Regions from separate parts of the Paenibacillus sp. FSL F4-0087 genome, predicted to be linked through region 2. Evidence: riboswitches for the same ligand, from Rfam matches in the RefSeq annotation. Region 2 holds a riboswitch; the other holds the start of a gene.
What was found. Region 2 has a riboswitch for glycine ahead of gcvT (glycine cleavage system aminomethyltransferase GcvT). Riboswitches for the same ligand answer to the same signal wherever they lie in the genome.

Region 1: linked by a shared signal. The riboswitch ahead of sdaAB (L-serine ammonia-lyase, iron-sulfur-dependent subunit beta) and the one ahead of gcvT (glycine cleavage system aminomethyltransferase GcvT) in region 2 are both predicted to bind glycine.

Annotation. Positions count from the first base shown of each region.
Region 1 is NZ_JBBODJ010000001.1:2,295,848-2,311,996, forward strand. Features, by position in the region: gene MHB84_RS10680 (YhgE/Pip domain-containing protein) at 1-376, opposite strand, end outside; gene MHB84_RS31380 (hypothetical protein) at 720-848, opposite strand; gene MHB84_RS10685 (hypothetical protein) at 975-1,136, opposite strand; gene MHB84_RS10690 (hypothetical protein) at 1,140-1,280, opposite strand; gene MHB84_RS10695 (hypothetical protein) at 1,391-2,035, opposite strand; gene MHB84_RS10700 (hypothetical protein) at 2,070-3,455, opposite strand; gene sdaAA (L-serine ammonia-lyase, iron-sulfur-dependent, subunit alpha) at 4,312-5,256, opposite strand; gene sdaAB (L-serine ammonia-lyase, iron-sulfur-dependent subunit beta) at 5,246-5,935, opposite strand; glycine riboswitch at 6,047-6,188, opposite strand; glycine riboswitch at 6,193-6,316, opposite strand; gene MHB84_RS10715 (MFS transporter) at 6,653-7,930, opposite strand; gene MHB84_RS10720 (phosphotransferase enzyme family protein) at 7,960-9,057, opposite strand; gene pstB (phosphate ABC transporter ATP-binding protein PstB) at 9,285-10,040, opposite strand; gene pstA (phosphate ABC transporter permease PstA) at 10,053-10,940, opposite strand; gene pstC (phosphate ABC transporter permease subunit PstC) at 10,943-11,851, opposite strand; gene MHB84_RS10740 (phosphate ABC transporter substrate-binding protein) at 11,994-12,917, opposite strand; gene MHB84_RS10745 (arsenic transporter) at 13,642-14,934, opposite strand; gene MHB84_RS10750 (methyl-accepting chemotaxis protein) at 15,124-16,149, opposite strand, start outside.
Region 2 is NZ_JBBODJ010000001.1:4,284,136-4,300,284, forward strand. Features, by position in the region: gene ptsP (phosphoenolpyruvate--protein phosphotransferase) at 1-934, shown strand, start outside; gene MHB84_RS19750 (AraC family transcriptional regulator) at 1,227-2,798, shown strand; gene MHB84_RS19755 (alpha/beta hydrolase family protein) at 2,943-4,106, shown strand; gene MHB84_RS19760 (ABC transporter substrate-binding protein) at 4,133-5,113, shown strand; gene MHB84_RS19765 (hypothetical protein) at 5,113-5,892, shown strand; gene gcvPB (aminomethyl-transferring glycine dehydrogenase subunit GcvPB) at 6,094-7,533, opposite strand; gene gcvPA (aminomethyl-transferring glycine dehydrogenase subunit GcvPA) at 7,674-9,029, opposite strand; gene gcvT (glycine cleavage system aminomethyltransferase GcvT) at 9,026-10,162, opposite strand; glycine riboswitch at 10,360-10,460, opposite strand; glycine riboswitch at 10,464-10,586, opposite strand; gene gcvH (glycine cleavage system protein GcvH) at 10,934-11,323, shown strand; gene MHB84_RS19790 (PTS mannitol transporter subunit IICB) at 11,895-13,364, shown strand; gene MHB84_RS19795 (BglG family transcription antiterminator) at 13,364-15,469, shown strand; gene MHB84_RS19800 (PTS sugar transporter subunit IIA) at 15,466-15,900, shown strand; gene MHB84_RS19805 (mannitol-1-phosphate 5-dehydrogenase) at 15,897-16,149, shown strand, end outside.

The DNA of each region.
Region 1 (16,149 bases), 2.0 Mb from region 2:
CATTGGATTCATTCATCACATACTTTACAGCTACCGGACTCGACAAGTCTCCCGCCTGCTGCATGAAACCGGATGGAATCTCGATAATCATGTATACATCCCGATCCGTCAACATCTGTCTGGCTTCTTCCATAGTTGCCGAAGGCTTGATCGCGAAATGAAGGCCCTCTGCAAGAGACTTTGCCACAGGATCAGCCGCAATCCCATCTTCATTAACGATGGTCACTGCAAGCTGGTTCATCCGTGCATTGACCTGATCATACCCACTAAGCCAAATGGTATTAAAAAAAACCTGGAACAGTACGGCTGTAATTAACCCGACCACTGTAGCTCCATTTTTCAAAAACAGAAGACTCGTTTGAAAAACACTTTTCATGTTATCCATCTCCTTAAGTTGTATAACTTATTCTCGGTCATATATATCGTATTGATATATAACAATAAATAATATATCTAATCGATATATAAACGTCAATAGCTTTTTATTTTTCTTTGTAGGAACAGCAAAAAACCAGCTAATACTTGTCAGCAATTCAGGTTGATAAATTCTCTTTTCTTGTTACACTTTTTCCGACCAACACGAATAACCTCCATTGCCGTGGAGGTTATAGTTAAATATGGTTTATGTTTGGTAGGGCTGCTCCTTTGGCAAGATGATCAAAATGTAATGAACAGCTTGTTTTCTCATTACATATTGTACAGCCAAGTACAGAGAACGTCTAAGCCTCTTCTAGCCCCGTTTCGTTGTTCGTGTGCTTATCGCTGTAAACACTAGAAGTCCTAAGGTCAAGGCCTGCAAACGCCACGAGTTGTTGCTTCGCATCGCTAAACTGCTTCACATCACCCATTTCAGCTACAATCGCTGTCGCCAGTTTCGCTCCAATTCCCGGATGCTTTTCATAAGTCCGGCTTCGTCCAAGTCTACCGCAATGTCCTTCATTTGCTTTTCCAACTAGTTTAGTTGCCGAGCATCGTCAGCAATAACGTGACCACACCAAGCAACGCATGGCTTTAAGTCTTGCTACTCCCCAGTCATCCAGCACTTCCTCCAGTTTTCCGACTTTTTCAATCTCCCATTGCTTGGAATCTCTCTCTGAACAACTGGCCAGTACCGTTAATGACCTTACCAAAAACACGTTCTAAAATACCTCTTCATACCCCGGAAACACTTGCCCTAGTGGGTCTTTACTGCTCAGCTTCTCCTGCACATAGATGCCTGTTACAGGTTCATACCCCCAAGCAACGATGTTCTCCCGGCTCCCCCATCGAAAAATGACCAAAAAAAAAGGCCAACCAGTACTCACTGGCTAACCTGATAATAGCGAATTTGAATCGTTCGCAACTACATCAACTCATTAATTTAGTATTCAATTGATTACTGAAAATTCATTTATTTTATCTCTCTTCTCTTAAGCCAAAATTCCTCGATGTTTTCAATTTTATTTTCTTCAAGAAAAATATGAGTATCTTTTTCAAAGTCAACAAGTAATTTAATCCATGAATCATCGGCGATACTAGTTATCTGTCTACTAGAAATTGTACCACTCCATTTTGAATTCAAATCTAGTGCCTTCTCAATTATAACTTTCGAGTTAGGATCAAGAAAATCTTCCTTACCTGCATCTTGTAGATCCTTAAAATAAAGTGTAAGTTTCAGGGCATTTTGTGGTGTGTCCACGTATTGAAACCCTTCCTTCATCTTCCCAAGATGAACAGCTAAGGCAGAGTAATCTCCAACGATCCTCCTTATTTCATCGTTATTTCCCATAAGATAGTTAGCTTGACTTTTTGAGACTTTTCCTGAGCGCAGAATCTCCCCATATACATTGTCATTTGATGATATTGCACTCCGCAGCTCCGAAATGTCAGCTATAAGCTTACTTGTAAGTGCTGATTTATATATTTCTTTAGTATGGTATTGCGATATACAAAGGATAAGCAGTGCTATTATTAAACAAACAAAAACTATTCTACCATAATTTTTTTTTAGCATATTTGAGCCCTCTATCTCTTTAGGTAGTTTGAGTAAAGACAAGCGGCGACATCAGTCGCCGCTCGCTTCAGGGGGGTTATTTGGAGACACTATATTGGAACGAGACTTCCTTTTGATTCGAATCTAGTAAAGCACTTGCATAATAAACATCCCATTTAATTTTTAAAAGTCCGTTTGCTGTAGCCGATGTTCCAGAGCTACTCTCGTATTGAACAACAGTTTGAAGATCTAGATGATGCCCAGTATTAGTCCCGTTTACATCTGTATACTTGAACAATTCATTACTGCCTGAATTAGCACTTTCAACTACTGTAGGTGATGTACTAAGCTTAATGTTTGAGCTGCCTAGCGTTATAGTTTTACTTGTACCGGCATCAATGATTGCATCTACCCATCCCTTGATATCGCTAATTGAAGGTGCTACAGGTAAAGCTGTTGACCATGCTTTTTCTGCAATTTTCATTGCTAAACTAGATCCATTGCTTGCTCCAGAAAGTTTACCATCAATATAAGCGGTTATTATGGTAGACTTAGCTCCAACCCCCGTACTTAATTTCACATTACGATATTTAAACGGGCTGTCAACACTTCTATTGGTTGTTCCATTCACAGTCACATGCTCCGCAATTTTAAAGCTGTTTGTCCATGTAGATTGATTTTTTACATCCAAAGCTTTCCATGAGCCATAAGGTAAGGAATAGGCTTGAATATAATCGCTACCAATATAGAAAGATTTATAATAGGTTGTACTATGTGTCCAATCCGAAAAACTCCCAACTGCTTTTAGGCCAATAGAAGATACACCAAGTTCAGCTTTAATTTTTTCATCCGTCGGAATTTCTTTTTGTTCATATGGGGTAATTACACCAGTAAACCAAAAAAAGTCCTTATTTGTATCAATCTCTTCAATATTATTAACAGAAATATATTCTAAATCATCAGGGAGAGGGATCTCAAATAGTAGGATATTTTCCTGATGATCTATTAAATACGCTTTCAAATGAGGTTTGTTTTGAAGAGACTGATCTACGATCATCTTATCTTTAAATGTGTCATTATAAACATCAAACAATTTAATGTCAAAATTACCGTTACTATCTTTAAGGTCACCGACAACACTGTTAATAGAATCTTGTTGCTTATAGCTGTTGTAAAGTTCACCAGTAGCATCAAGTGCTTTAGTTTGGTTATTGTAATTTACTGTCGCAGAAAGTGATAATTCGCTTCCAGTAAGCTTAATACTTTGGATTTGAATGCTCGCATCTCCTCCAACAATTGGGATATCATCTGTATGGCTCGTTGGTTTACCATAAAGATCGTTGAATGTGTTAATTGGCAAGAATACCCCTTTAGACACATCAATGTTTTCTATTTCACTTTGTTGGGCAAGGGCTGGTACAGATAAACTAAAAGCAAGAACAGAAGTAAGAAGAAAATTTGCAGCCAACTTGATACTTTTCATAAAAAATCCTCCTTTTTTTGTATGTTTCAACATAATAATACCATAGCAACAAATGGAATTATATAAAAATTTTTATAACTCAACTTTCACATATCCGATCACATCAAACCTATATTGGGTAAGCCAGAGTCCATTCGTTTAGTTATAAAAAATAAACGTTTTGTTCTTTTTGTTTTCGCTTGAGATATGTCGAGAAATAAACTCATCAATTGCTAAAGGGCCGGTTCGGGAGCCAAGATCATTAACCCCATCGCAAAAAGATAGAAGAGTCAATCGAGCATCCGGGCATCTCTGGATTCACCTCGTTTGTACTTCGCCGCCAATCACAGGAAGACCTCAATCCACGAGCTGACGAAGCAGTGGGGATTAAGTATACATTTTTACTCATCTCGCATTGCTCAGCCAAGTACAGAGAACGTCCGAGCCTCTTCGAGCCTCGTTTTGTATTCGTGCGCTTGTCGCTGTATACTTTCCTGAACTAAAGGTCATGGCCTGCAAATGCCACGAGTTGTTTCGCATCGCTAAACTTCTTAATTTCAGCTACACACGGCGCTTGTTTTACAGGTCGAAACCCTTCCAACTCAAAAATGATCTTTTGGAGGTCGCGTGAGAACAGCCTCTTGTAACGAGGTCCCCCCAAGCGGCCACGTTCTCCTGGCTCCCCATCGTAAAACGACCACAAAAAAAGGCCAACCAGTAATTACAGGCTAACCTAATAAGCAAAAAAGCCGATACGCTTCTTCAGCAGGAAGAATTCGTACCGGCTTTTTTATCATGATGGGAGCAGATGACCATTCATGAACCAGGCTCCACGAGTTAAATTCATTTCAAGCTCGTTCATGTTCGTGCATAGTTGTTATGCCTTGGCTTCTGGCTCATTTTCAGCAGGAGACTCAGCTTCAGTCTCAGGCTCCGCACGCTTCGCCTTTGGTTTAGCAAGCTTCTCCATCATTTTCCGTCCTGTCGGTGTTTGGGCAAGCCCACCTTGGGCCGTTTCACGGTGCCTGCTCGGCATCGCACTGCCCACTTCCAGCATGACATCAATGACTTCGTCAGAAGGAATGGCACTTCGTACCCCGGCCAGCGCCATGTCGGCCGCAGCCAGCGCAGTTACGGCACCCAGTCCGTTACGGACGATGCAAGGGATTTCCACGAGGCCTGCGACAGGATCGCAGATGAGCCCTAGTGTATTTTTTAACGCGAGGCCAACTGCATGAACCACTTGCTCCGGCGTCCCTCCACGCAGCTCCACCATGGCTCCAGCGGCCATACCGATCGCAGAACCCACTTCAGCCTGACAGCCACCCTCGGCACCTGAGATAAATGAGTTGTTGGCAATGACATAACCGATCGCTCCCGCACAGAACAGACCGTTCACCAGATGCTCGTCACTCCAGCCAAAACGCTCCTGTGAGCTGATAAATACACCCGGAATGATGCCGCAGGAGCCAGCTGTCGGTGTGGCTACAATCCGGCCCATCGAGGCATTCACTTCCGATACACAAAGGGCATACGCCATGGCCAGTGCAGAGGCATCTCCAGAACAAGTCTCGCCTTTACGAATGTACTCAGCCATTTTTTTGCCGTCTCCGCCAGTCAAGCCGCTGCGTGATGTTGTATCTTCTGTTAGCCCTTTGTGTACAGCTTCCTTCATCACCTGATAGTAATCCGACATCTGCCGCACAACATCCACTTCCGGGATATTCGTCTCCTGAACCTGCTCTTCGATCATCAGCTCGGCAATGGTCTTGGACTCTGCTGTACAGATGGTATTCAGTTCATGTAGATGTTTAAACCGCATCAGGCTCGACCCCTCTCTTCAAATCAATCACGCGAATGTCCAGCATATGATCCAGCGACCGCAGACGGTTCAACATCTCAGGATTCGGCACACCATCCATCTCCATCGCTGTCAGTGCTTCACCATCCCGGGCTTTCCGATCCACTTGCATGTACCCGATGTTCACCCCGGACGAACTGATGGTGGAGGTTACCGAAGCGAGCACCCCTGCTTTGTCCGAATGGCGAAGTACAAGTGTGGGGAACTCTCCGCTGATCTGTACACGAAAATCATTCAATGCATGCACCGATACACTACCACCGCCGATGGAAGCACCGATTAGTGAACATTGGCGGTCTCCGTGCCATAGTTCAATCTTGACCGTATTCGGATGAGGAGCAGGCAGGCCGCTTGTGAAAAACTCTACCTCCATACCCGCTTCCTCTGCATATTGTTCTGCATCCGGTATACGTGGATCATCAGTCACATAATCAAGCAGGCCACCGATCAACGCAAGATCCGTACCATGCCCCTGATACGTATCAGCAAACGAGCCGTATAGAGTTAATCGAGCGCGTTCAGGCGTGCATCCCAGCCACTGACGGGCAATTCGCCCCAATCTTGCCGCTCCAGCCGTATGTGAACTTGATGGACCTGTCATGGACGGACCAATAATTGAAAAAACGTCTTTAAAACGCATCGCAAACCCTCCATTTATAATCGTCATTTTCATCCAGACGTACACCCATAATGTTCCTTTATTACTGAATGATGACATCAAAAAAGGACAGAAGAAGGCCCTAGGCCCTCTCTCTGTCCTCGATACCTGAGAGTTTCATGATAAGCAGCGCGGCGAATCGATGCATCCCTGTATTTACAGGTGACGTCACCCTGCACACCGTGCTGCTTGACCATATACCCCTTGGGTGGCGCAGTTCGCGCACTCTCCAGAGTTGCGTCCAACGATGGTACATTTACCTGAGAGATTAACCGCTGCGCCGGGTGCGTAGCAGCTTGCTCCTTCGGTGCCCGACAGCTGCCATTTTACTCGACATGCCCAGGTCTCTCCCGCTCGCTATCATTCGCTGTATGGAACCATTCTGATTTTGTACCAGAACGATAATTGAAGTTTTTAATACTTTCTCATTAAGATTAATCGACCGGAAGATCAGTGTCAACAAACTTAACGATTTCTTTGCGAATAATTGCTTTTTCCATTTTATACACAAGATAAACGAACAAACTGTAAACTTTCATCACATGAATGTGTTAATGCGTTTCATCTCGAAAGCGTATACATTTTTCATTTTCTATTAGCCAATATCTGTGTTTAATACTATTTATGTTATGTTCTACTGAACGGTTCGGGTATTCAGGCAACCATTATTCTGTACTAGAATTGCCGTATTTCTGCCTGTCACCCCACCATCGCCTTGGACTTCGCCGGTTCATCGTAATACCTGCTTCGGGAAGGAAACATGCTCGTCACCCACAATCCCAACGCAGCTAACAGCATGACCCCAGATACAACTGTATATACCATACGAAGCGACAACTGCTCTGCTATTACCCCTGCAATCAAAATGGAAGCCACCTGCAACACACTTAACACAAGTCCAAGTACACTGCTCATTCGCCCCATCAGATCGACAGGAATATTATTTTGATAAAAGGTAACCAGGCCGGTACTCGCCAGTGCGGAGCACAGACCGAGCAGAATAAAGGCAACAGCCGCCAGTTCAAACGAGAATGAACGGGCGAACAGGAAATAACCAAGCGCAACCAGAAGTACACCGCCACCCATCATGTGACGGACCGGCAAATGTTTGGCGAACATCCAAACCAGCATGGAACCTGCCAAATAACCGATGCCGGTGATACTCATTAATGCTCCGTACTGCGATTCAGGCAGGTTCATCACCTGACGGATAAACACCACTTCCTGAGCATCCAGCGACATGCCGACCACCAGAATAATCTGGAACAGGGCATATATACCGACCACGTAGCCCGACTTTCGGCTGAAGCTCAGTACAGCTCTCCAATCCTGGGCAATCATCCGAGGGGTCAGCCTGCTTCCCGTCCCTATATTCTGTTCTCCAATGCCCAGTTTGGGAAGAAACATTAGAATCAACGCAGAAGCAGCAAAGGAAACCGCATTGGCATAAATGGCTGCTGCCGGAGATAAATATAACAGCATCACTCCTGCAACTGCCGGGCCGGTAATAAATGCCCCTGAGCTGATCAAAGCTTGTAGGGAATTAAAGCGCTTGCGCCGTTCAGCAGGTACCAGCCGGGTAATGTATACCTGAGAGGAAGGGACAAATATAGATGAGGACATGCTGATCAGAAACATCACCGCGTACATCATCCATAGACTGGACATCAGTGGCAGCATCGCCACCAGCAACGCCCGTAGCATATCGGCACCAATCATCAACTGCCGCTGATCATAACGATCAATCAGGCTACCTGACCAAAACTTAGTGCACACCGAAGCAATCGGCGAGATAATCCACAACCCTGCGACTGCCGCTGGAGACTGTGTCATATTCAATACCATCAGGTTAATCGCCACAATATATATGAAATCACCCAGATTGGATATGCCCACTCCGCTAAGTAGCAATCCGGCATGCTTCCAGCCACCAGACTGCCCCTTCGATGCAACTCTCTTTGCACGAATGTTCTTCATAGCGCTACCCACCCACTAGAAATCACAAATTATAACTCATAGAAAATACTCTCGTTCTGTACATATGGTTTGCAAAATTTGCTGCATATAAGAGGCATTCGCTCTTTCATCCATTCGTACCTGGACTCATTCTCCATCTGGAATGCAAAATAGCCGAACGTAAAAATCAGCATGAATCCTTCCATTAATCGAATATCACGCTTCGTCAGTGGTCCTGTCTGCTCCGTATAACCCGATAGGAAGACATCCCGTTCCTCCCGATTGAAAATCGTAGCCGCACCTCCGGCATCAAAGAGATAGTAGCCATAACCGTATAAACAAAAATCAATCATAGATATGCCCTGATCCGTCACTAACAGATTGCCGCGGGTAATATCTCCGTGAATTACTCCCCATGTCTCGGCATTGTGCGGATACGTTTCGAGTTGTCTGTTAATGTTCTCAAACGTCTCACGAATCAGATCGAAATCCTTAGGAGTAAAGATGCCACGTCTAACGCCTTCCTCCAATTGCTCCAGCATGACCAGATTCTCTTTGATCGAACCATAGGCTGGTCGTACTTCCGTTTGCTTCAAGGTAGGGTTATCGCTATCGGTATACATCTCTGAGATGATCGCCTTATCAGCATGCTGTTCACGGTCATTCATCTGCTGCCCGCTTTCAGACTTCAGTGAACCCACCTGTTGCTCAGGAGCTCCCGTTGGTCGTCGTCCATATTGGTGCAATATCTGCAACTGTACACCCAAATCATGAATTTGCGCTGTCGCCAGACGTTCTCCCTGTTTGATGTCCCTGCCCTCAATCCATTCCAGAACAGTACAACAGATCTCTTCTCCTGTTTCGTCCAACCAGACGGTGACCCACTCATCCGATGTATTTCGCAAAGGTATCTGCACTCGCAATGGGCTGGTAGCCCGTAATTCATGAAGTAGATTCATCTCCGCTTCAAGTGCAGGTCGTGTATGCTGGATTCCCGTCATGCTTGCAAAAGCGGCTTTATGTATTCGCAATAGATACTTCTGTCCGGTTGATTCATCAACCATCTGATACGTTAGATTTTCATTATGTCGGATAAAGGAAATTGCAGGCTTTTCTATGGAATAATGCGAGATAATTTCAGTTGCCATGGTGTCATGGGAAATCTTATGGGTAGTTATGATCCACATCTCCTTCTCTTATCAAATTAAAGGCAGTGTTTACAAATATCGTAGCATGATTGTTTTTATTTTGGCAAACTATTCCATATGTACAATGATGTAAAAAAGCATAACCCCCGAACGACCTCGCCCGGGAGTTATGCTTGCTTCTATCTCTATAAATCTATCTCGATCTCATACTCCATCCAATTTAACAGTTAACCGAAACGTCCCATAATATATTCTTGAGTCAGACGATTGTCCGGGTTGGTGAAAATATGTTCCGTATCTCCGTGCTCAATCATGCTTCCCAGATAAAAATAAGCCGTATAATCCGAGATGCGTGCCGCCTGCTGCATATTATGGGTAACAATCACGATCCGCAGCTCCTTCTTGAGCTCCGAGATCAACTCCTCCACCTTACCCGTAGATACCGGGTCAAGCGCAGATGCCGGCTCATCGAGCAGCAAAATCTGTGGATCAACCGACAACGCGCGGGCGATACAGAGCCGCTGCTGTTGTCCACCCGAAAGGGCCAGGGCAGATTCATTCAGTCTGTCCTTCACTTCGTCCCAGAGCGCAGCGCGGCGCAAGCTTTTTTCCACAATTTCATCTAGTGCCTTCTTGTTCTTGATACCGCGGTAGCGGGGACCAAACGCGATATTGTTGTAGATAGACTTGTGGAAAGGATTCGGCTTCTGCCAAACCATGCCGATCTTCTGGCGAAGCTTGATTACATCTGTGCCCGGCTCATTCAGATCATTGCCATCCATCCAGATATGTCCCTCCGTGCGAGAACCGGCAATCTCGTCGTTCATTCGGTTGAGCGATCGTAGGAACGTGGATTTACCACAGCCGGATGGTCCAATGAGTGCCGTTACACTGGCTTCGGGAAAAGTCAGGCTGATCTGCTTAACTGCCTGAAAATGCCCATAATATATGCTTAACTGTTCCGTACCAAAAGGTATGGCCATGTTGGTTCCTCCTTATTTCGAAGCTGTCATGCGGCGGTAAACCACCCGACCGATCCAGCGTGCACTTAGATTGAACGCCAGTACAAGAAGTACAAGCACGGCTGAAGCGCCAGCTGCTACTTCTTTGGAATCCGGGCCAATGCCTTCACTGTTTACTTTCCAGATATGCACGGCCAGTGTCTCTGCCGGACGCAATGGATTGATCGGCGACCTTGGACTCGTTGGATTCCAGTCCGTGAAGTCCAGCGGTGGACTACTCATACCCGCTGTGAACATTAGGGCTGCTGCTTCACCGAAGATCCGGCCCGATGCCAGGATCGTACCTGTGATCAAGCTTGGCAATGCCACAGGCAGCAGAATGGAAGTAATAATTTTCCATTTGGACAACCCGAGTGCAAGACCCGCTTCCTTCTGCTCTTTCGGAACGGCCCGGAACGCTTGCTCTGTTGTCCGCACCATGAGTGGAAGATTGAATATAGCCAAGGCCATGGCACCCGATAATAAGGAGAATCCAAGACCAAATGTATTAACAATTAACAAGAGTCCGAACAAACCAATAACGATAGATGGGAACGAGGATAACACTTCGACAACGAGTCGAATAAAACTTGTGATCCGGCCCGGCTTGGCGTACTCAGCCATATAAATACCGCCGCCCCATCCGAGCGGAATCGTAATAATCAAGGTCAGAACAAGCAGGAATATTGAGTTGAATAATTGCGGTCCAATACCGCCTCCACCTTTGAGCAGCTGTGGTGCACTGGTCAGGAAGTGCCAGTTAATCTGTCCGATCCCACGTACCAGAATGAAGCCAAGCAAACCGAGCAAGAGAACAACAATGAACAGCGCCAGAACAACGATAACGGATGTGGCAACTTTATCTACCGTTTTAGCCTTCATTTTCATACTCGGTTCCTCCTTTCAAGCAGGCGAACCAGAATGACGAAGACAAAGGTCATCACCAGCAGGACAAGCGCCATACTCCACAGTGCATTATTATGAACAGATCCCATGGTGGTGTTACCCATACTCAGGGTGATTACACTCGTTAACGTTGAAGCGGATTCGAGCAGTGATGTCGGTACATGCGGTGCATTCCCAATGACCATCTGTACGGCAAGAGCTTCACCAAATGCGCGAGCCATACCGAGTACAATCCCTGTCAACAAAGCTGGAAGAACGGTCGGGATAATGACACGGTAGATCGTTTGCCAGCGTGTTGCCCCCAATGCGTAGGAGGATTCACGCAGACCTTTCGGCAGTGCAGACAGCGCATCTGCCATAATGCTTGTTACGGTAGGCAAAATCATAACAGACAGAACCAAACATCCGGCTGCAATCCCGACGCCGGCTCCGCCAAACATGCTGCGCAATAAAGGAACGATCACACTGAGACCGATAAACCCGTATACAACGGAAGGAATACCGGACAGCAGCTCAATCGCAGGTTGCAATATCTTTTTACCTTTACCCGGTACAATCTCGGTCATGAAGAGCGCTGCACACAAGCTAAGTGGACTTGCAATCAGAGCTGCAAGCAATGTTGTTATGAATGAACCGGTAATGAACGGCAACGCTCCGTAGGCAGCGGGTTCCCCCGTTGGGTTCCACGTTTTTCCGGATAAAAATTCGCGTAAACTTACGCCATTCTGGAAAAAGGTCGACAAGCCTTTGGACGCTACAAAATAAACGATGGAAAACATGACAACGATCAGGAAAACGACACAAATCGACGTATAGATCCGTCCCGTCCACTCTTCCCAATAATGCTTCTCTCTCAAGGGCCGGCGTGGTTTCAACTTGTTGTTCATTACCGTTCCCCCTTCGGTCTGTTCCATAACAACCATCCTTCTATAGTAGAATTCATGCAAAATATGGGATTAATCCAGAGCAAACCGCGCAAAGAGGCAGGACCTGGGTCCGCCTCTCTCGCTGTATGCGCAAGTTCAAAGATTATTGAGTCACAGTGCCTGCTGCGTCACGTTTTACTTTCATGCCGGATACCGGGATGTAGCCAAGCTCCGTCACGTCGTTTTGTTGAATTTCGTCACTCAGGATGTAGTCGAGGAATGCTTTTGTTGCTGCATCCGGATCACCTTTAGTGTACATGTGCTCGTACGCCCATACCGGATAAGTTCCTGCTTCTACGTTCTCAACCGTTGCTTCTACACCTTCGTATTTCAAAACTTGCAGGCTGTCATCCAGGTAGGACAGAGCCAGGTAACCAATAGCGCCAGGCGTTTCAGCTACGAGCTTTTTAACTGTACCAGAGGAATCTTCCTGAATGGAACCTTGGATATCTTCTACTTTTGTTCCCAGAGCAAAGTTCTCGAATGTTGCACGAGTACCAGAGCTGCTAGGACGATTTACGATAACGATCGCTTGATCTGCACCGCCAACATCTTTCCAGTTTGTAATTTTACCAGAGAAAATATCGATCAGTTGTTGCTTCGTCAAATCTTGTACACCTGCATCTTTGTTGCTTACTGGAGCGATGGCTACAACAGCCACTTGGTGATCTTTCAGTTCGCTTACTTTTGCTGCGTCATCGATTTTCTCTTCTGCAAATACGTCAGAGTTACCGATTGTAGCTTGTCCGTCAGATACTTGTGTCAAACCAGTACCACTACCGCCGCCTTGCACTTGTACTGTTACGTTCTTATATTCATCAACTGCCATAAATTTTTGTCCAGCTTGCTCTACCAGAGGTTGCAGTGCTGTTGAACCAACAGCCAGAATGTTACCGCTAAGTTCAGTAGCAGTTTCTCCTGCGGAATTATTGCTTCCCTCTGTACCAGCGTCATTTTTTGATCCGCATGCTGCGAGAACCAGTACGAACGTTAAGGTCATCAAAATGAACGGCAACTTTTTAAACATGTTTTGTTTTCCTCCCCCAATTTAGTGACGGTGATTTGGCTTTTATTTTTGTTCACCATCAACTCTTTATTCATTGTAGTTTCGTTATGTCATCTCAAAATCAATGTTTTGTAAACGCAATGTTAAAAATGTTTACTGTGGATTGAAATACATCTGGGACAAATTGCGCTGAAGTGGCAGCTCCGGGAACGGACGTTGTTTCAAACCGTATTGTGTCCAGATTTTCATGAAGATTTTACACATTACTAAAATAAATTTTAAATAAATCACTCTGAGTGGCCGTTCCGGGTACGGATCGTTCTTCCGATCGCTGTTGTCTCCAATTTTTTTGATCTGATATGTCTAATGTTAAAACTCGGAGACAAAGGCGAACGCTCCCGCTTCTTCAGAATCGATTCCGTCCTCTCCACTACGTTCGATGTTTTAAAATCTTACACAGAATAAGCTTCGCTTTTACACAATCGTTCCGTCCCCTGCGCTGTGTCAGCGCTGGTTGTGTCTCAGGCATTTTAATCCTCAGCCTGGGGGAAGGTAAAAAAAGAAGGCCAGCTCTATAGAAGGCTGGCCTTTGTGTACATGCTTTAATGAAGCAAAAGAATTTGTTTCTTCTATAGAAGAAACAAAAAAAGCTGCCTCATAGCTAGTAGGTAGCACCAGCGTATGAGAGCAGCTTTTTACAATAAGTTAGATCATATCATAATTGTGAATGTAAAATGCGATTTTACTAACCCAGAATCCATAGCCATAACGCTAATCCGGCCAAGGTGATTAATAGTGTGGGGATGGTTAAGATGATGCCTGCCTTGAAATAATATCCCCAAGTAATTTTTACACCTTTGCGGGACAGCACATGCAGCCACAGTAATGTGGCAAGTGAACCAATTGGCGTCATTTTGGGACCCAAATCGGAACCAATCACATTGGCATAGACCAGCGCCTCACGCACAATACCTTCGGTGTGCGCACCCTGAATCGCGAGTGCGTTAATTAACACGGTGGGCAGATTGTTCATTACAGATGATAATATCGCAGCGATCATGCCCATTCCCACTGAGGCAGCCAACAAACCATGGTCTGCGATGGCATCTAGCCAACGGCTCAAATGATCGGTTAAGCCGGCATTACGCAGCCCATACACCACGATATACATGCCCACCGAGAACACGACAATGGACCATGGTGCTTCTTTGATCACGCGTTTCAGATCCACAGCTTCGCTCTTTCTTGCCAATATAGCGAACAAAAGAGCTACGGCACCTACGATAACCGATACGGGAATCGGCAAAAACTCACTGGAAGCATAGGCCACGAGCAGCAGCACCAGCATGAACCAGGCGATGCGGAACATCCGCGGATCACGAATAGCTTCCCTGGGATCACGTGCTGCAGAGATATCGTAGCGAAGCGGGATGCTTTTGCGATAAAACAAGAACAACATCCCTGTACTTGCCACGATGGAAAAGAGATTGGGTACGATCATCCGCACCGCATATTCCACAAATGTAATACCAAAATAATCCGCAGATACGATATTCACCAGGTTGCTGACGACCAGCGGCAACGACGTTGTATCCGCAATAAATCCACTAGCCATAACAAAAGCAAGCACCATGCGCTCATCGAACTTCAATGCACGTACCATCGCAAGCACAATCGGGGTAAGGATTAGCGCTGCACCATCATTAGCGAAGAGAGCCGACACCGCCGCCCCGAGCAAAATGGAATAGATAAAGAGCCTAAGTCCATTTCCTCCTGCCAACCTTGCCATATGAAGAGCGGCCCATTCGAAGAAACCTGTCTCATCGAGTATTAATGAAATCATAATAATGCCGACAAAAGCGAGCGTTGCATTCCATACAATGGATGCCACATCAGAGGCGTCATTCAGACTGACGACACCACACATCAATGCTAGCAAAGCCCCACCCATGGCGGACCAACCAATACCTAATCCACGTGGTTGCCAGATAACCAATGTGATGGTCAGTACAAAAATCAGAATTGCTACATATGTCATAAAGCCTCCTGCGCCGATATATTCATCATGTTTTGGAGCATGATATGAGAATGGCCTGCCAGATATGATTACACCGCAATTCCTGCGGATAAACCAGACGCTATAGTTATACATGGCTGCAGGAGAAATGTCTATCTTTATTTCCTTCTAATTTCTATAAAAACTGCGATAAAAGATATCACTAATGATTTAGGACTTATCCTCATCCTTCGGCGTGTTCTCCACCATTTTGAACATACCCAACAATCCTTGTAATTGCTCCGCCATACTGTTCAGATGTGCTGAAGACGAAGCGATCTCCTCCACAGATGCCAGCTGTTCCTGAGAGGATGCCGAGACGGATTCCGTATTCGCAGCTGATTCTTGAGTCACGATCGAAATATCGTTCATTGCTTTGGCAACATGGGAAGCACCACTCTCCAATTGCTTCGTTGTTTCGGACAAATCATCCAGCGTATGAACAGCATCCACTACAGCCTCCCGAATCTGTGCAAAGGATTGCCCAGACGTATTCACGGCCTGAATCCCGTCTCCAACCCGAGTCTGAGCTGAATTCATAGCTTTCAGGGCAGCATCCATATCCTGACGGATATTATGAACGAGTTCACCGATCTGCGCAGCGGAGTTCCCCGATTCCTCTGCAAGCTTCCGCACCTCACCCGCAACGACTGCGAAACCACGGCCAGCATCTCCCGCTCTTGCCGCTTCAATGGAAGCATTCAGAGCTAGCAGATTGGTCTGCTTGGAGATGGTAGCAATCACATCTACCATGCTGCCGATCTCAACGGACCGTGCATTCAATGACTGAACCACCGTCGCCAGCTGTTCCACCGTTTCTTGAATGCTATTCATCTGCTCTACTGCGTGACCTGCAGCCTCATTACCTGAATATGCCGCTCCAGATGTATGCCGCATATTCGTTGTAATGGATTGCACTCGCTCAGACATCATGCGAACATCTTCCGCCATTTGGCTCATTTGTCCTGATCCATCCGTTACACTCTTCACTTGCTGCTCGGCACCCTCGGCAAGTTCCTGAATTGCCATCGTTGAATGCTCAATAGCTTTGGTTGTTTGATCCGCACTAGCGGACAATTCCTGTGAGGAGGCAGACACCTGCTCTGCCGTTTCCTGCACACCCAGAATCATCATGCGCAGATTATCGACCATCCGTTCAAAGTACTTCGCCAGATCACCTACCTCATCTTTGCGTCC
Region 2 (16,149 bases):
AACGGTAACGGTGGACAACGTTCATGTGGAACTGGCAGCCAACATTGGTACACCGAATGATGTAACGGGTGTTCTGGAAAACGGCGGTGAGGCTGTAGGCCTGTACCGTACCGAGTTCCTTTACATGGGCAGAGACAAGCTTCCTTCCGAAGACATTCAGTATAATGCTTACAAAGCGGTACTGGAAAAAATGGAAGGTAAACCTGTCGTTGTTCGTACACTCGACATCGGTGGAGACAAAGAGCTTCCATACCTGGATCTGCCAAAAGAAATGAATCCATTCCTCGGTTTCCGCGCAGTTCGTCTGTGTCTGGACCGTCTGGACATTTTCCGTACTCAATTGCGTGCATTGTTGCGTGCAAGCGTACATGGTAACCTGCGTGTCATGTTCCCAATGATCGCAACACTTGGTGAATTCCGTGAAGCGAAAGCTGTCTTGCTCGAAGAGAAAGAGAAGCTGGTTGCTGAAGGTATTGCTGTTTCTGACAGCATTCAACTCGGAATCATGGTCGAAATTCCTTCGACTGCAGTTCTAGCGGATCAATTTGCCAAAGAAGTGGATTTCTTCAGTATCGGAACGAACGATCTGATTCAATACACGATGGCTGCTGACCGTATGAACGAACGAGTGGCATATCTTTACCAACCTTACAACCCAGCCATTTTGCGTTTGGTTAAAATGGTTATCGATGCAGCGCATCGTGAAGGCAAATGGGTTGGCATGTGTGGTGAGATGGCCGGAGACGAAACAGCAATTCCATTGCTGCTCGGTCTCGGACTGGATGAGTTCAGCATGAGCGCAACATCTATTCTGCCAGCTCGCAGTCAGATCACTAAGCTGTCCCGTGCAGACATGCAAGAACTTGCTGCCAAAGCACTCGATATGCAAACGGCTGAACAAGTCGTTGAATTGGTTCAAAGCATTCAAGCGTAATGTAATTTTACGGGGTTTCCACCCGATTTTAAGGGTTTCTTTTTCCGATAAAAAAGCTGCAGTCGTGCAGCGATTTTGCCGGTATCTGTTGTTACATCAGATACCGGCTTTTTTTGTTTTGAGCATTTGCATAATCCAAAGAGCTTCTTTCAAACAGCAAGATAGAGAGCGAAAGGCTATTATTCGTCTTTTACATTTTTCCGTTTGTATCTTGGTTGAAAATCATTATCATTAAGGTATTCGAACAAATTCAATCAATGGACATCATGCTGAGGGAGAAAGTAGGGTTACCATGAAGGTCAATGAAAAAAAGGCAGGCAAGATGCTTAAATATAGCAGTATCGATTCGTTTGAAGTGTCCTGGAATGGAGAAATGGTTCATGCTGCGACAGCGGAACACTTCGCTATTCTTTGTACAAGTGGCTCAGGAACTTTAGTATCGAACGAACACATATCCCGATTGAACGAAGGGGAAGTCTATTTGCTGGCTCCTGGACAGAGGTTCAAGCTGGCGGCAGATGAGCAGGCGTTAAAAGGCTGTATGGTCCGTTTCGAAGTATACGAATATGGCGGAGAACAGGAGATGATCGCTACCCATGCTTTCATGGAGGGTTTGTTTTGGTGCAAAGACCCGCAACAACTCGCGCTCTCTTGTGATCGATTGCTTCAACTGGACGTCGCTGGTGACGAGGAACACTTCAATAGACAGGCAGCATTATACGGTCTGATGACTTTACTTGTTGAAGCGGAGGCCAAGCCGGAAAGCGTTGAGTCTACCGCTTCTGCGATTGCCCGTGTTGCCGATTATATGAATGAACATCTGGATCATGATTTAAAACGAGATGAATTGGCCAAGCTTGCAGGCCTGAGTCCAGGGTATTTTTCATGGGCATTTCAACAATATATAGGAAAGACTCCAACGGCCTATCTGGTGGAGGTCAGAATGAAACGGGCCAAGGAGCTCCTTTTGTCAGGCGACGGTGTAAAAGAGACAGCGGTTCGAGTGGGCTATGAAGATGAATTTTATTTTAGCCGCAGATTCAAACAGAAGATGGGGCTTTCGCCTAACGCGTTTGTCAAAAGCCGCAGATATAGTATCGCAAGTGTCTCTGATCCAATCTCGGGCAGTTTACTGGCACTTGGGCTGCTTCCGAAAGCTGCTGCCTTTTATCCAAATCATGAATTATACAACCGAATGACCCGCCTACACTCTTATGAGCTGGGGGAAGGGCAGATCTGGCAAGAAAATGTGGATCAATTGCGTGCGTCGGAGCCGGAGCTTATTTTCTGCACTGACATTCTGGCCGAGAGGGCGCGAAAAGAGCTGGAACAGATTGCGCCGACAGTTGCCATCCCTTGGTTATCCGCAGACTGGCGCGAGCAGCTTCGAATGATTGCAGAAGTCATGGAGCATCGGGCGGAGGCGGAGACGTGGCTGTCTGAATACGATGGCAAGGCGGAAGCTGTCTACCGCAAAGTAAGACGTAACATCGGTGGAGCTACCGTCAACATATGGCGTATCACGGATTCGGAATATCGGATATATGGCAAACGCAATGCTGGCGCGGTCCTTTATGATGATTTTAGATTGGCAGCTACGCATCGTCTCGATGACATCAATGTTTTTGAAGCGGTGACTAAAGAAGCTCTGGAAAAATATGACGCAGATATGCTGATTATCATGGTAGATTCCACACAGCAGGCGGCCCGGGAATGGAAGGCGCTTCAGGCCAGCGAACAGTGGCATCGTTTGACAGCAGTTCGGCATGGACATGTGTACGAGGTGGGGACAGAAAAATTGTTTGAGTATTCAGCATGGTCGCATGATCGGGCGCTGTCCTATTTTATGCGGTTATTTGGCTGACTAAAGTCCAGTTCACTCCGTTTAAATATCCATGTTTAGCGGAAGCAATGAATGATATGATACGTATTGAGAAAGAAAATCATTATCAGTGTAAAGAAGAGGTGATATTCCATTTCTGGAAAGCCGCCTTGGAATCTGGAGCAATTGTTTGAAGTACCTCGATTATACCCGGTTTCAGAAGATCAACATACCGGCGTACATGCCTGCTTCTATGAGGGTGTGTCATATAAAGGTCGGGCTACTCGCATATTTGCCTACTACGGCATTCCGCGTCCGGTCTCTCCTTACGAGGTAGTTCCCGCGGTGATTCTGGTTCACGGTGGTGCGGGAACAGCTTTTAGCAGTTGGTTGAAAGAATGGATGGCACGAGGGTATGCTGCGATAGCCGTGGATCTGGAAGGGCATGTTCCATTCGGGGATGAGGAGCACACCGAACGGATGGAATGGCCTTCACATTCATGGAGTGGCCCCGAGAAACAGGGTGTATTTGCAGATTACGAACAGCCTGTTGAAGATCAATGGATGTATCATGCCGTAGCCGCTGTAATATTGGCTCATTCATTGCTCCGCTCTTTTCAGGGTGTAGACAAGCAGTGTATAGGTATAACAGGAATTTCATGGGGAGGCATCATCACAAGTTTGGTTGCGGGGTTAGACACCAGGCTTTCTTTTGCCATGCCCGTTTATGGCTGTGGGTATCTGCATGAACCGGGTTCCTATTATGGGCTTAGCTTTGCATCGATGCCGGAGGCAGAGGCAGAACGTATTCGTCTATTGTGGGATCCATCCACTTATCTGTCTGAAAGCCGCTTGCCGATGTTATGGCTTAACGGTAGTAATGATACCCATTTTCCGTTGAGCATATTTAATAAGTCTTATGAACAGCATCTGGAGTGCCATCCTAACAACAGCAGACTAAGCCTTCACCCGGGTCTCGGGCATTCTTATAAGGAGGCATGGGCATGCGAGGAGGTCTTCGCTTTTGCGGACAGCATCGTTAAAGTGAAACCTGCGCTTATTGAAATATGTGAGGAGAAGCACGAGGACGGTTGGTTTGTCGTTCGGTATGATTCATGCCTTCCTGTCCTAGAAGCCAATCTTTATTGGTGCGTGGATGATCATAATTGGAGAACCGCAAGATGGGAGTCTATTCCCGCTTCGTTGGATAGGGCGAACTGCAAGGCGTTCATACGTCTTCCCCAGCATGGGAGTTTGTTTTTTATGAATCTAAGAAATGAAAAGGGCTGGATTACAAGCACACGTGTAATGAAAAATGAGAGAATCGCAGAAAACAAAATAAAAGAATAACGAATGACTAAGGGGATTTGTAGAACATGAAACAACGAAATCTACGCTATTTCACTTTAACAGCAGTTTTGCTTGCGGTGTTATTATTAATTGTGGCCTGTGGCAACAAAGAGAAGTCAGGTTCGTCTGAGGCAGAACCGACGAAACAGGAACAAGCGGCATCGGATGAGTCCCAAGATGCCACATTTACATTTAAGGATACAAATGGTGAGCAGACATTACCGCAAAAGCCAGAAAACATTGCTTCTACAGTGACATATTTAACGGATCACCTAATTGCACTTGGCATGACACCAAAAGCTACGGTGAAATCACAGAACGAAGATTTTCCGTTATATTTGAAGCCATTCTTGAGTGATGTGGCTATCATCGGTGATCAAGGTAAGGTCAGTGCAGAGAAAATGCTCTCTCTTGGACCAGATCTGATTGTGACAGATACGAACAGCAAAGAGCAATTCGAGAATTATGCCAAAATTGCTCCAACGGCCATGCTTGAGAATGGATATGTGGCACCAGATTGGCAGACGGCATTTCGAGCTACCGCGGCGGCCTTTGGTCTGAACGAAAAGGCAGAAGAAGTGATAAATACCTATGAAACGCATAAAGCTGAGGCGATCCAGAAGGTTCACGCCAAAGCAGAGGGTAAGACACTGATGGTATTGCGGATAAGAAATGATATTCGGTATTACGGAGACATGGACTACAAGTGGCTTTATGATGATTTCGGTTTCTCCAGACCGGCTGTTTTCCCAGTGACAAGCGCTGAAAGTCGCTATGAAGTGTTGTCTAATGAAAAGCTGCCAGAAATCGATCCGGATTATATTATCCTTATTAATGATAATGAAGAAATCTATAACAATCTGCAGACCTTGGGGATTTGGAAAAACATGAAGGCTGTTAAAAATAATCAGGTATTCCAGGTGGCTTCAGATTCGTGGTTTGGCGGGTATGGACCCAATGCGGCTACTTCCATGCTGGATGACCTGAATCGTTTGTTCGGCGAATGATGAATGACCGGATTTGTGAGGAACTGGGCAAGCACTTTAATCTTGTACAGGAACTGAATGGTGTACCCGTGGCATCGCTATGTGGAGAATCTATTGTTGATCCGGAGGCAATGAGAAGCTTTTTGTCCGCCTATCAACAGTTAATCGAGGGACAGGATCTAGCGGTTGCCGCAGCCTACTTCACCAGTTGGTTCGGTGATGTGGCAGCTGCGCTGCAATATACCTTATCCGTCCATGATGCAGCTCCGAATTTCTCGCTAGCCAATCTGAGTATACATTTGATGAAGGAAACCGGATATACACGAATTGCTTTTCAACTTGAGAAAATGAATGTCATTCTCGCTCCGAAGGATTCGGAGGAAAGAACGGTCTGGCTTGAAGCAGAATTAAGACGTTTTTACAGTCAGACTGCACGTCCCCTTATGGAGTGTTTGTCCAAAGCTTCCGGGTTGCATGTAAGCATGTTGTGGGGGCAGTTGCCAACGGCTCTGCAAAACTACAGGGAGAATATCCATAATACGTATCAAGACGAGGAGGCTCTCTTGCGTCAATTTGCCGCTGATGAACAGGTGGTGCAAAATGGTCTGGAAGCTGATGTTTTTGGTCTGCCCAAGAATCCGCTTCATGTCAGGGTGCGGATGATTGATCATCCGCTGGAGCCTTCGAAGAGACTTGCGATCAAAAATGTCTGTTGCCTGCAATATTTACGACAAGGCCGCTCCTATTGTTATACCTGTCCGCGATTGGGCAAGAAGGAACGGGCCAATTGGAAGCCCTAAACCGGGAAGATAAAATAAAGCTGACAGGTTAATAAGCAATAAGAAAAACAGCCGCGCAGAAAGCAAAATGCGGCTGTTTTTGGCATTTATTACTGATTATCAACGACAGAATATTGTAATGATCGTATCGTGCCAGTCCTGGGACATAACATAGTTCGGATGTCGTTGCAGGTATCAAATACAAGTTTATTAGGTTAGCTTTTAACTGCAAGCACAGTTCAATACAGGTTTACGGGCAGCTGTTGTTTCATCCAGACGGGTAACCGGTGTGCCATAAGGGGCATTGAGTACTAATTCAGGTGTCTCTTCTGCCTCCTTGGCAATGCGAATCATCGTATCGATGAACCCATCAAGTGTTTCTTTACTCTCGGTTTCCGTTGGTTCGATCATGATGCACTCCTCAACGTTCAGCGGGAAGTACACAGTTGGCGGGTGATACCCAAAATCAAGCAATCGTTTGGCAACATCCAGTGTACGTACACCATACTGCTTCAACCCCCGACCAGACATAACGAATTCATGTTTGCAAACGCCTGGATACGGAATCTCGTAGTAAGGTGCGAGACGAGCCATCATGTAGTTGGCGTTGAGCACCGCACATTCAGATACCCGTCGTAAGCCTTCAGGTCCATAAGTACGAATGTAGGCATAGGCGCGGACCAGAATTCCGAAGTTACCATAGTAAGCTTTGACCCGGCCAATGGATTGATCACCTTCGCGATCCAACGCATATATGCCCTCATCATTCTTGATGACCATCGGTTTTGGCAGAAATGGAATCAAGCGGCTCTTCACGCCAACCGGGCCGGCACCAGGTCCACCTCCGCCGTGCGGAGTACTCATCGTTTTATGCAAATTCAGATGCACCACGTCAAAGCCCATATCGCCAGGTCGAGTGATGCCCATAATGGCATTGGAGTTGGCTCCATCGTAGTACAGCAGGCCACCTGCCTGGTGCACAATGGAGGCAATTTCCTGAATGTCTTTTTCAAAGAGTCCGAGTGTGTTCGGGTTGGTCAGCATGAGCGCTGCGGTGTCCGAGCCAACAGCTGCGCGAAGTGCGTCCAGATCCACCAGCCCGTCTGCGCGGGAAGGGATCGTTACCGTTTCGAAACCTGCTACGGTTGCACTTGCCGGGTTGGTCCCGTGAGAAGAGTCCGGTACGATAACTTTTGTGCGCTGTTCACCACGACCTTCGTGGTAGGCACGGATCATCATGAGCCCGGTCCATTCGCCATGTGCACCAGCGGCCGGTTGCAGCGTAACGGCATCCATACCGGTTAGTCCGGCAAGATCATTTTGCAACGTGTAGAGCAGCTCAAGTGCACCTTGAATGCTGAATTCATGCTGATAGGGATGAATTTTGGCGAATCCGTTGTAACGGGCCACATCCTCATTAATCTTCGGGTTATATTTCATCGTACAAGAGCCCAGCGGATAGAATCCGTTATCTACCCCGAAATTACGACGAGACAGGGCAGTGTAATGGCGAATGACGTCAACTTCAAAAACCTCAGGCAATGCTGCTGCTTCCGACCGAAGCATTTCCCGGGGAATCAGGGAATCCACAGCTTGACGGGGAACGTCGCATTCAGGCAAGGAATAAGCGACCCGACCCGGACTGCTGAGTTCAAAAATCAACGATTGCTCCGGTGCTGGAGAGGCAGCTTGAGCAGTAACTGTTGTGTTAGTTTCAGGTTGGCCCGAAGTGGAGATAGAGGTTACCGTTTCCGATTGTCCTTGTGCTGATGTCGTCGTTGTCTTTGTTGTCGTTTCCTGAGTCACAGCGATCCCTCCAATACACGTGCGAATTCGTCAATCTCTTCCTTGCTGCGTCGTTCAGTAACCGCAATCAGCATATGTCCAGCGAGCTCAGGATAATCACGGCCAAGTTCATAGCCGCCAATGAAACCTGCATCGAGCAATTTCAGTTGCAGTGCTTCCACATTTGTTCCTTCAGGCAGTTGAATAACAAACTCATTGAACGTAGGAGCGGTAAACGTAAGAGAGACGCCTGGAATTGCGGTAAACGTGTTAAGGGCATAATGGCTCTTTTGCAAATTCAAATCAGCGACGTCGATCATGCCTTGTTTACCCATAATGGACATATATACAGAGGCGCTCAGCGCGAGTAACGCCTGGTTGGAACAGATGTTGGACGTCGCCTTTTCCCGGCGAATATGCTGTTCCCGTGCTTGCAGCGTGAGTACAAAACCACGCTTGCCGTTGCGGTCCGTTGTCTGGCCTACAATGCGGCCAGGAATTCGGCGCATATGAGCCTGGGATACCGCGAAGTATCCGCATGTTGGGCCGCCGAGTGAAGCGGCGATGCCAAGGGGCTGCGCGTCGCCAACGACGATGTCAGCACCCAGCTTGCCTGGGGCTTCCAGCAGACCCAGCGATAGCGGGTTGGCACTGACCACGAGCAGGCTCTTGTGCGTATGGGCAAGGTCTGCGGCCTGTTTTACATTTTCCACGGCGCCGAAGAAGTTCGGGCTCTGGATCATGACGGCTGCGGTGTCATTGGACACGGCGGCTTGCAGGGCATCCCAGTCTGTTACACCATTTTGATATCCAATCTCAACAATCTCCAGATTGAGGCCGTGAGCATAAGCTTGCAATACCTGACGGGATTCAGGGTGCACGGTGCGTGACACAATCAGTTGTTTGCGGCGGGTTGCCGCTGCGGCCAGATTGCCTGCTTCCGCAAATGCAGTCGCACCATCGTACATACTGGCATTGGCTACAGCCATACCTGTCAACTCACAGATGTAGGATTGAAACTCGAAAATCGCCTGCAATTCTCCTTGGCTGATCTCGGGTTGATAAGGTGTATAGGCGGTATAGAACTCGGAACGGGAGATGACATGATTAATGACGGAAGGTACGTGGTGATCATAAATACCTGCACCCAGGAAACTGGCGTGTGTCTCGAAGTTGGCATTCGCTGCCGCTTGCTTCGACATATGACGTGTCAGTGCATATTCATCGAGTTTGGAGGAAACAGGCAGTTCACCCTGATAGCGAATCTCCTGTGGAATGTCATGGAACAGATCTTCAATCGTTTCCACGCCGATGGTTGCCAACATGGCACTCTGATCCTGCTCGGTCATGGGAATGTAGCGATGCTTGCTCATGCTTGATCAGCTCCTTGAGTAGGTGTCTTTGGCGCACGTGTCCGTTTATGAAAAGGGGTCTTCACGACCTCGGCTTTTAGTTTCTTGCCACGAATCTCAATCTCCAGCGGGGTACCCAGTGCAGCATATTTGCTGTCGATCAAGGCCAGCCCCAGATTACGTTTCAACGTAGGCGACTGAGTCCCTGTGGTCACTTCACCAATCTGCACACCTTCGGCGTAAATGGGATAATGAGGGCGAGGAATGCCGCGCTCCAGTACTTCGATCCCGACTAGCTTGCGGGCAGGTCCATCATTTTTTTGCTGCAACAAGGCTTCATGTCCGATAAACGGTCCTGCATTTAACTTCACAAACATGCCAACGCCAGCCTCCAGCGGTGAGATAGTTGCAGACAATTCCTGTCCATACAGGGGCAGCTTGGCTTCAAAGCGCAGCGTATCCCGAGCACCCAGTCCTGTCGGAACAAGTCCGTGAACTTCTCCCGCTTGCATCAATCCGTTCCAGACCGCAGCGGCTTGTTCCGCAGGAACGTAGAGCTCAAAGCCATCTTCACCCGTATATCCGGTACGGGATAACAGCAATGTAACGCCGCATACCTTCGCATTTGCCACAAAGCGGAAAGGCTCAATCGAAGACACATCCGTGTCTGTCACCGTTCTGAGAATATCTACTGCCAGCGGACCTTGAAGAGCAAGCAGCGCTGTTTGATCCGAATCATTGGTCATCGTTACGCCAGGCATCATGTGCTGTTGCAGCCATGCCCAGTCCTTATCGATGTTGGAGGCGTTAACCACCAGCATATAATGCTGGTCTTTCAGTTTATAAATCAGCAGATCATCAACCACGCCACCATCCGGATAACACATTAACGTATATTGGGCCTGACCGGTAACGAGTGTTGTTACATTATTAGTGGTCATGTGCTGTAAAAAAGCTTCTGCGTGTTCACCTTGTACGGTGAATTCGCCCATGTGGGATACATCAAATAATCCAGCACGTTCTCGCACCGCTTCATGCTCTTTCTGAATTCCGCTGAATTGTACCGGGAGCTCCCAGCCACCAAAATCAATGCATCGTACGCCTTCATATTGCTGATAGAGTGGAAAGAGTGGGGTTCTAAGCAAATCGGACATCCAATCACCTCGTCATGGGCCGTCAACCGGCCGAGTGTATAACCATGGATCAATGAATCTGGCATCATATTTTTTTATAAAAGTAAGGTAAGGACGCGATAGGCAGCGCCGCTCTATAACCTGTTTTCGTTTTTTTGGGAAAAAGGAAAAGGACAGGCCAAAGAATCGGCATGCCAGAAGCACGCTGTATTCTTAGGCTCTGTCCTTGGTACCTGAGAGTTACCCCGCCGCATGATGCAGCAGGTTTCCCCTTGGGTGATCATAACGCCCACACAGGGCGATTAGATGCTCTCCAGAGTTGCGTCCCGTAAAAGTCCTTTTGCCTGAGAGATTCACCTCCGCTTGTCGGTGGTTTACTCCTTCGGCGTTACCGCATGTACACCCTGATTCGGGTGTCAAGGGTAATCTCTCCCTTTACATTCATCCGCGGGTATTGCATAGACCAATTAAACACATTTACTACTCTCATTAAAGCCTGAATCGACTATTGATGTCAAGAACGATATCATAGAAATGAATAAAAAAACCGAATGATATTTTTAATTTGTTCCATAACGTTCGTCTATTTATAAAGAGTGCGCTTACTTTTCTAATATTCACCATTATATGTAGGGAGAGTGCATTTGAGTTACAGGTATATAAGGAAGAAAAACAAATAAATTGTGAGGTATCTTGACATTTGAATCGAAAATATCATACGCTATGTTCTGGGAAAAAGGTTAAGGTCAAAGAAACGCATGCACTCATTAATGAAAAGCGAGGCGGATATCGATGAGCGAATTGAAAAGTGATTTCCTGTACAGTGAAGAGCACGAATGGGTGCAGACCGTAGGGGAGGATACCGTACGTATTGGTATTACCGAGTTCGCGCAGCATCAGCTGGGTGACATTGTGTTTGTGGAATTGCCTGACCTGGAATCGGATGTAAAAGCGGAAGACGGCATTGGAACGATTGAATCCGTCAAAACCGTTTCGGATTTGTTTTCTCCTGTCAGTGGAACGATTATTGCTGTGAATGATGCATTGCAGGATTCCCCGGAGCTGGTTAACAACTCTCCATATGAGGAAGGCTGGATGATCGAGATTCGTGTTGAGGGCGATCTGACAGCAGCACTTTCCACGTTGATGAACGCGGATGCGTATCGTAAACATACGGAATAATATTAAGGTACAATTCTCCGATTGGATAGAGAGTTTTAGCTTGATGCAAAAGTTCTTTTAAGGTAATAAAATGAATCGATGATTATAGATCCGAATGGTGATATTGCTTATTCGGAGAATACTTAGGCGCAATTGCCTCATCTGAAACTGGATGAGGTCATTGCGCTTTTTCGTTGTTACTCGATGAATTAGACTAATTAGATGAAATAAATATCAATTTAACATGTTTCATCATCATTTCTAAATGAGGTAGGAACAGCTCATTTAAATAGAATAAATTTACAATTTCATTTGTCATTAAAATGGGGCAATTCGTGGGTATGATACATGAAAGGAATAACAGGTTTCGATCAATATACGGGTTTAAATATGGAACAATCCTTTAAATTTAAATCTTGTCATCAACGTTCATGACGGAAGTAGGTTTTCATTTCGTTGTAGAAGATACCGTTTTCATTTACGATATGGTTGTAAATTAAGATTTATTGCAGATTTGTACCTTCGTTCGTCTGGATCATCGTTGTCAAAATTCAGTGGAATCAAGGTTTAATATGTTGAGGAGGTTTTCAGTATGAGTTCAGTGGACGCAAAGTCCGAAACAAGCGGAGGAATACGGGTTGGCGTTCAGAAGTTTGGACGTTTCCTAAGTGGTATGGTTATGCCGAACATGGGTGCTTTTATCGCCTGGGGTCTGATTACGGCATTGTTCATTCCAAAAGGATGGTTCCCTAACGCAGATTTTGCATTATTGGTTGATCCAATGATCAAATATTTGCTGCCTTTGCTTATCGGTTACACAGGCGGTACCATGGTACACGGCCAACGTGGTGGTGTAGTCGGTGCGATCATGACCATCGGGGTTATTGTCGGCAGTGATATTCCAATGTTTCTTGGCGCCATGATAGCCGGACCGTTGGGAGCCTGGGTCATTAAGAAGTTTGACAAGGCTGTCGATGGCAAAATCAAATCAGGGTTTGAGATGCTGGTTAACAACTTCTCCGCTGGTATTATTGGTGGGATTTTGGCCCTTCTAGCCCTTAAAGGCATCGGGCCTTTCGTTGAAGCGATTAGCAAGGTGTTATCAGCTGGGGTAGAAGCTTTGATGAATGCTGGTCTTCTCCCGCTGGTCAATCTGATCATTGAGCCAGGAAAAGTATTATTCCTGAACAATGCGATCAACCATGGTATTCTGACACCAATTGCTACGGATCAAGCAAGAGAATTGGGTCAATCCGTATTATTCATGCTCGAATCCAATCCAGGACCTGGACTTGGTATTTTGCTGGCATACTGTTTCTTCGGTCGCGGATCAGCCAAATCTTCCGCTCCAGGTGCTGTAATCATCCATTTCTTTGGCGGGATTCACGAGATTTATTTCCCTTACATTCTGATGAGACCGATACTGATTCTGGCTGCGATGGCTGGTGGTGTAGCGGGTACATTGACCTTTATGCTAACCGGAGCTGGTTTGGTATCAGCACCGTCACCGGGAAGTATCATTGCCTACTCGTTGTTAACACCTAAGGGTGGATACCTTGGCATGTTTGCAGGGGTAGCTGTAGCTGCGATCATCTCGTTCCTCGTAGCATCCATACTGCTCAAAACGGGTAAACAGAAGAACGATGAAGAAGATCTGGACAGTGCGTCCAACCGTATGAAAGATATGAAAAATCAGGGCAAAACGGGCAACCTCACCGTTGATAAAGACAATCGTGAAGCTGACCGTGCAGCCGATATTGCTTCTTCGGCAGTAAAAACGGATATCAATAAAATTGTATTCTCCTGTGATGCAGGTATGGGTTCGAGTGCCATGGGTGCCTCGATTCTCCGGAAGAAAATGAAGGCAGCCGGTGTGGATGTCGCTGTAACCAACACGGCGATCAGTGAGATTCCACAAGATGCCGACATCGTCATCACACAGAAAACATTGACAGACCGGGCCAAATCCGTGGCTCCAAATGCAGAGCATATTTCCATCGACAACTTCCTGAAGAGTCCTGAATATGAGGCACTGGTGGAGCGCCTCAAATCCGACTCCTGATGAGTAATATTACAAGGAGACAGCGTGAGATCGTGGAGTTCCTGCTGGAGCATCCTCATGAAGTAACTGCTGGCGATATAGCTGTTGCGGTCAAAGTAAGCACTCGTACCGTACATCGAGAGTTGCAGATGATTGAACAATGGCTTGAGCCCCTTGGCATGAGATTGGAAAAAAAATCGGGAACCGGGGTTCGAATTGATCCCGGTTCCGATGATTTGGCCGTATTGCGTCAACAACTTGAGCTTAACGAATATGTGGAGTTTACGCCCGAAGAGCGTAAACTCTTCATGCTTTGTATTTTGCTGGATGAATCCGAGCCTGTGAAGCTGCTTGCATTGGCCTCAGATCTGAAAGTAACCGTATCTACGGCAAGCAATGATCTGGACGATCTGGAGCCACGCATTCAGCTGGCAGGATTGAAGTTGGTTCGCAGACGTGGATATGGGGTCAAGATCAATGGAAGTGAGTTGGCTCATCGCATGGCTATTTCCGCGCTCGCTCTTGAATATCTGGATGAATCCGATTTGTTCGGTAGACAGGCGGAGCAGGGAGTTTCCAAAGTAAGCAGCAAGCTTCTGGAAATGATAGGGCATGAGGATGTACTTACGGTCGAAAACGCGTTATGGCAGCCGGATATTGAGTGGTTGGAAAATATACCGGAGCGTCAATACATGAAGCTGCTGATCCAATTGTCTGTATCCGTTGTGCGGATTCGCAAAGGTTTTGGCATAGGTCGGAGCACTCAACAAGACAAAAAAGACGTTGGAATGCCTCTACATGTTGAGCAGAAGGTGCCGGAATATTTAGCTTCCCGTTTGTGCGGTGTTCTATCTGCCCAGCTTGGGCTGGAGTTTGTGGGCGAGGAGCAGGCTTATTTTCACAGGCTGCTGATTGAAATCGAGCAATCGATTCATTCCTCACGTCTGCTGCCCGTAGACGATCTGGTCTTGCTTGACATGGTTCGTTCCCTCACAGATCGGATGCAGCAGAAAACTCATTATTCGTTCCATGAGGATCGTCTGCTCCGTGAAGGTCTGATTGCCCATATGGAGCCAGTACTGGAACGAATGGATGAACGGCAGCTCATCCGTAATCCGCTGCTTCAACAGATCCGCAAGGATTATGAATCACTCTTTGAGGATGTAAAGCAAGCAGTGCGTGAGGCTTGGCCCAATACGGATGTTCCGGATGAAGAGATCGGATTTTTGGTGATGCACTTCGGTGCTTCCATTGAACGACTGCGGGTGCTGAAACGTGAAATCAGGGCTGTCGTCGTTTGTACGAGTGGGATCGGATCTTCACGGATGTTATCGAGCCGACTGTCCAAGGAAATTCCCGAGATTCGGATTGTGGACAGTGTGTCCTGGTATGAAGCCGCGCGTATACCAAAGACGGAATATGATCTGGTTCTCTCTACTGTGGATCTGCCAATGGATAAACATCAATACTACAAGGTGAGCCCACTGCTGACGGCAGAAGAAAGTGAACGTTTAAGGCACTTCATCAGGACAACGACGCTTCAGCGGGAACATAGTCCCCCCCCTGAAGCAGATTCAATGACAACAGGACGAATTTCCGATCCGGTTGGACTGGAAGCGACCCTGATTGAAATCGTACAGATTATCGGCAAGTTTCAGGTGTTCCCGCTGGATAATCAGAAGATTGGATTTTTTGACACGGCCTATGCCATGTGCAGCGTTTTACATCAATCTGGTGTGTTAAATAATCCTGAAGAGATTGCCAGGCTGCTGGAGGAGCGTGAAGCGGTTGGAAGCCAGAAAATTCCTGGGACTTCCCTCGCTTTGTTTCATACACGCAGTGATGGCATTCACAGTCCTTCAATCACGCTGTTCCAGTTGACAGAGCCGCTTCTGCGCACGCCGGAAGACCCGACAGGTGTCAGCCATGTGCTCTTGATGCTAGGACCCAGACAGTTATCGAAGGAAAGTTTGGAAGTACTGAGTGAGATCAGTGCACTATTGTTGCAGGAAGAAATGATCACATTACTTGAAAAAGGCAACCGGGATGATCTTATTCATTACTTGTCCCAAGAACTTGCGGGATTTTACCGCAGCAAAACAGAAATTGGAGGTATTCAAACATGAGTGTGTTAACTAAAGATAAAGTCATCATGAATGCAACGGCTCAGGATAAATACGAAGCGATTCGTATGGCAGGTCAAATTTTGAAAGACGCGGGACATATCACCGCTGAATACATTGACAAAATGCTGGAGCGTGAAGAGATTGTCTCCACGTATGTTGGCAACGGACTTGCGATTCCACACGGCACGAAGGAATCCAAATCATTTATCCTGTCCACAGGTATATCGGTCATTCAGTTCCCGCAAGGTGTTGATTTTGGGGAAGAGAAAGCGTATATGGTAATTGGTATCGCTGCTCAGGGCGGAGAACATATGGAGATCCTGACCAGCATCGCAGTCATCTGCGCCGAGGAAGAGAACATGGAAGCTTTGCGTCATGCTCAAACTGCTGAAGAAGTCATCACTATTTTGGAAAGTGAAATGGAACTATGAAGGCCCTTCACTTTGGAGCAGGTAATATTGGACGTGGCTTTATCGGTTTGATTCTGTCCCGTGCAGGCTACAATGTCGTTTTCTCGGACGTTAACCAGGAGCTGGTTAAGGCTCTAGAGCAGCGTGGAGAATACACGGTTGAACTGGCTAACGAAGCCAAGGACCTGGAGACAGTTACCGGTGTGAGTGCGATCGATGGAACCAATCTGGATACCGTTGCTCAGAACGTTGCAGAAGCTGAACTGATCA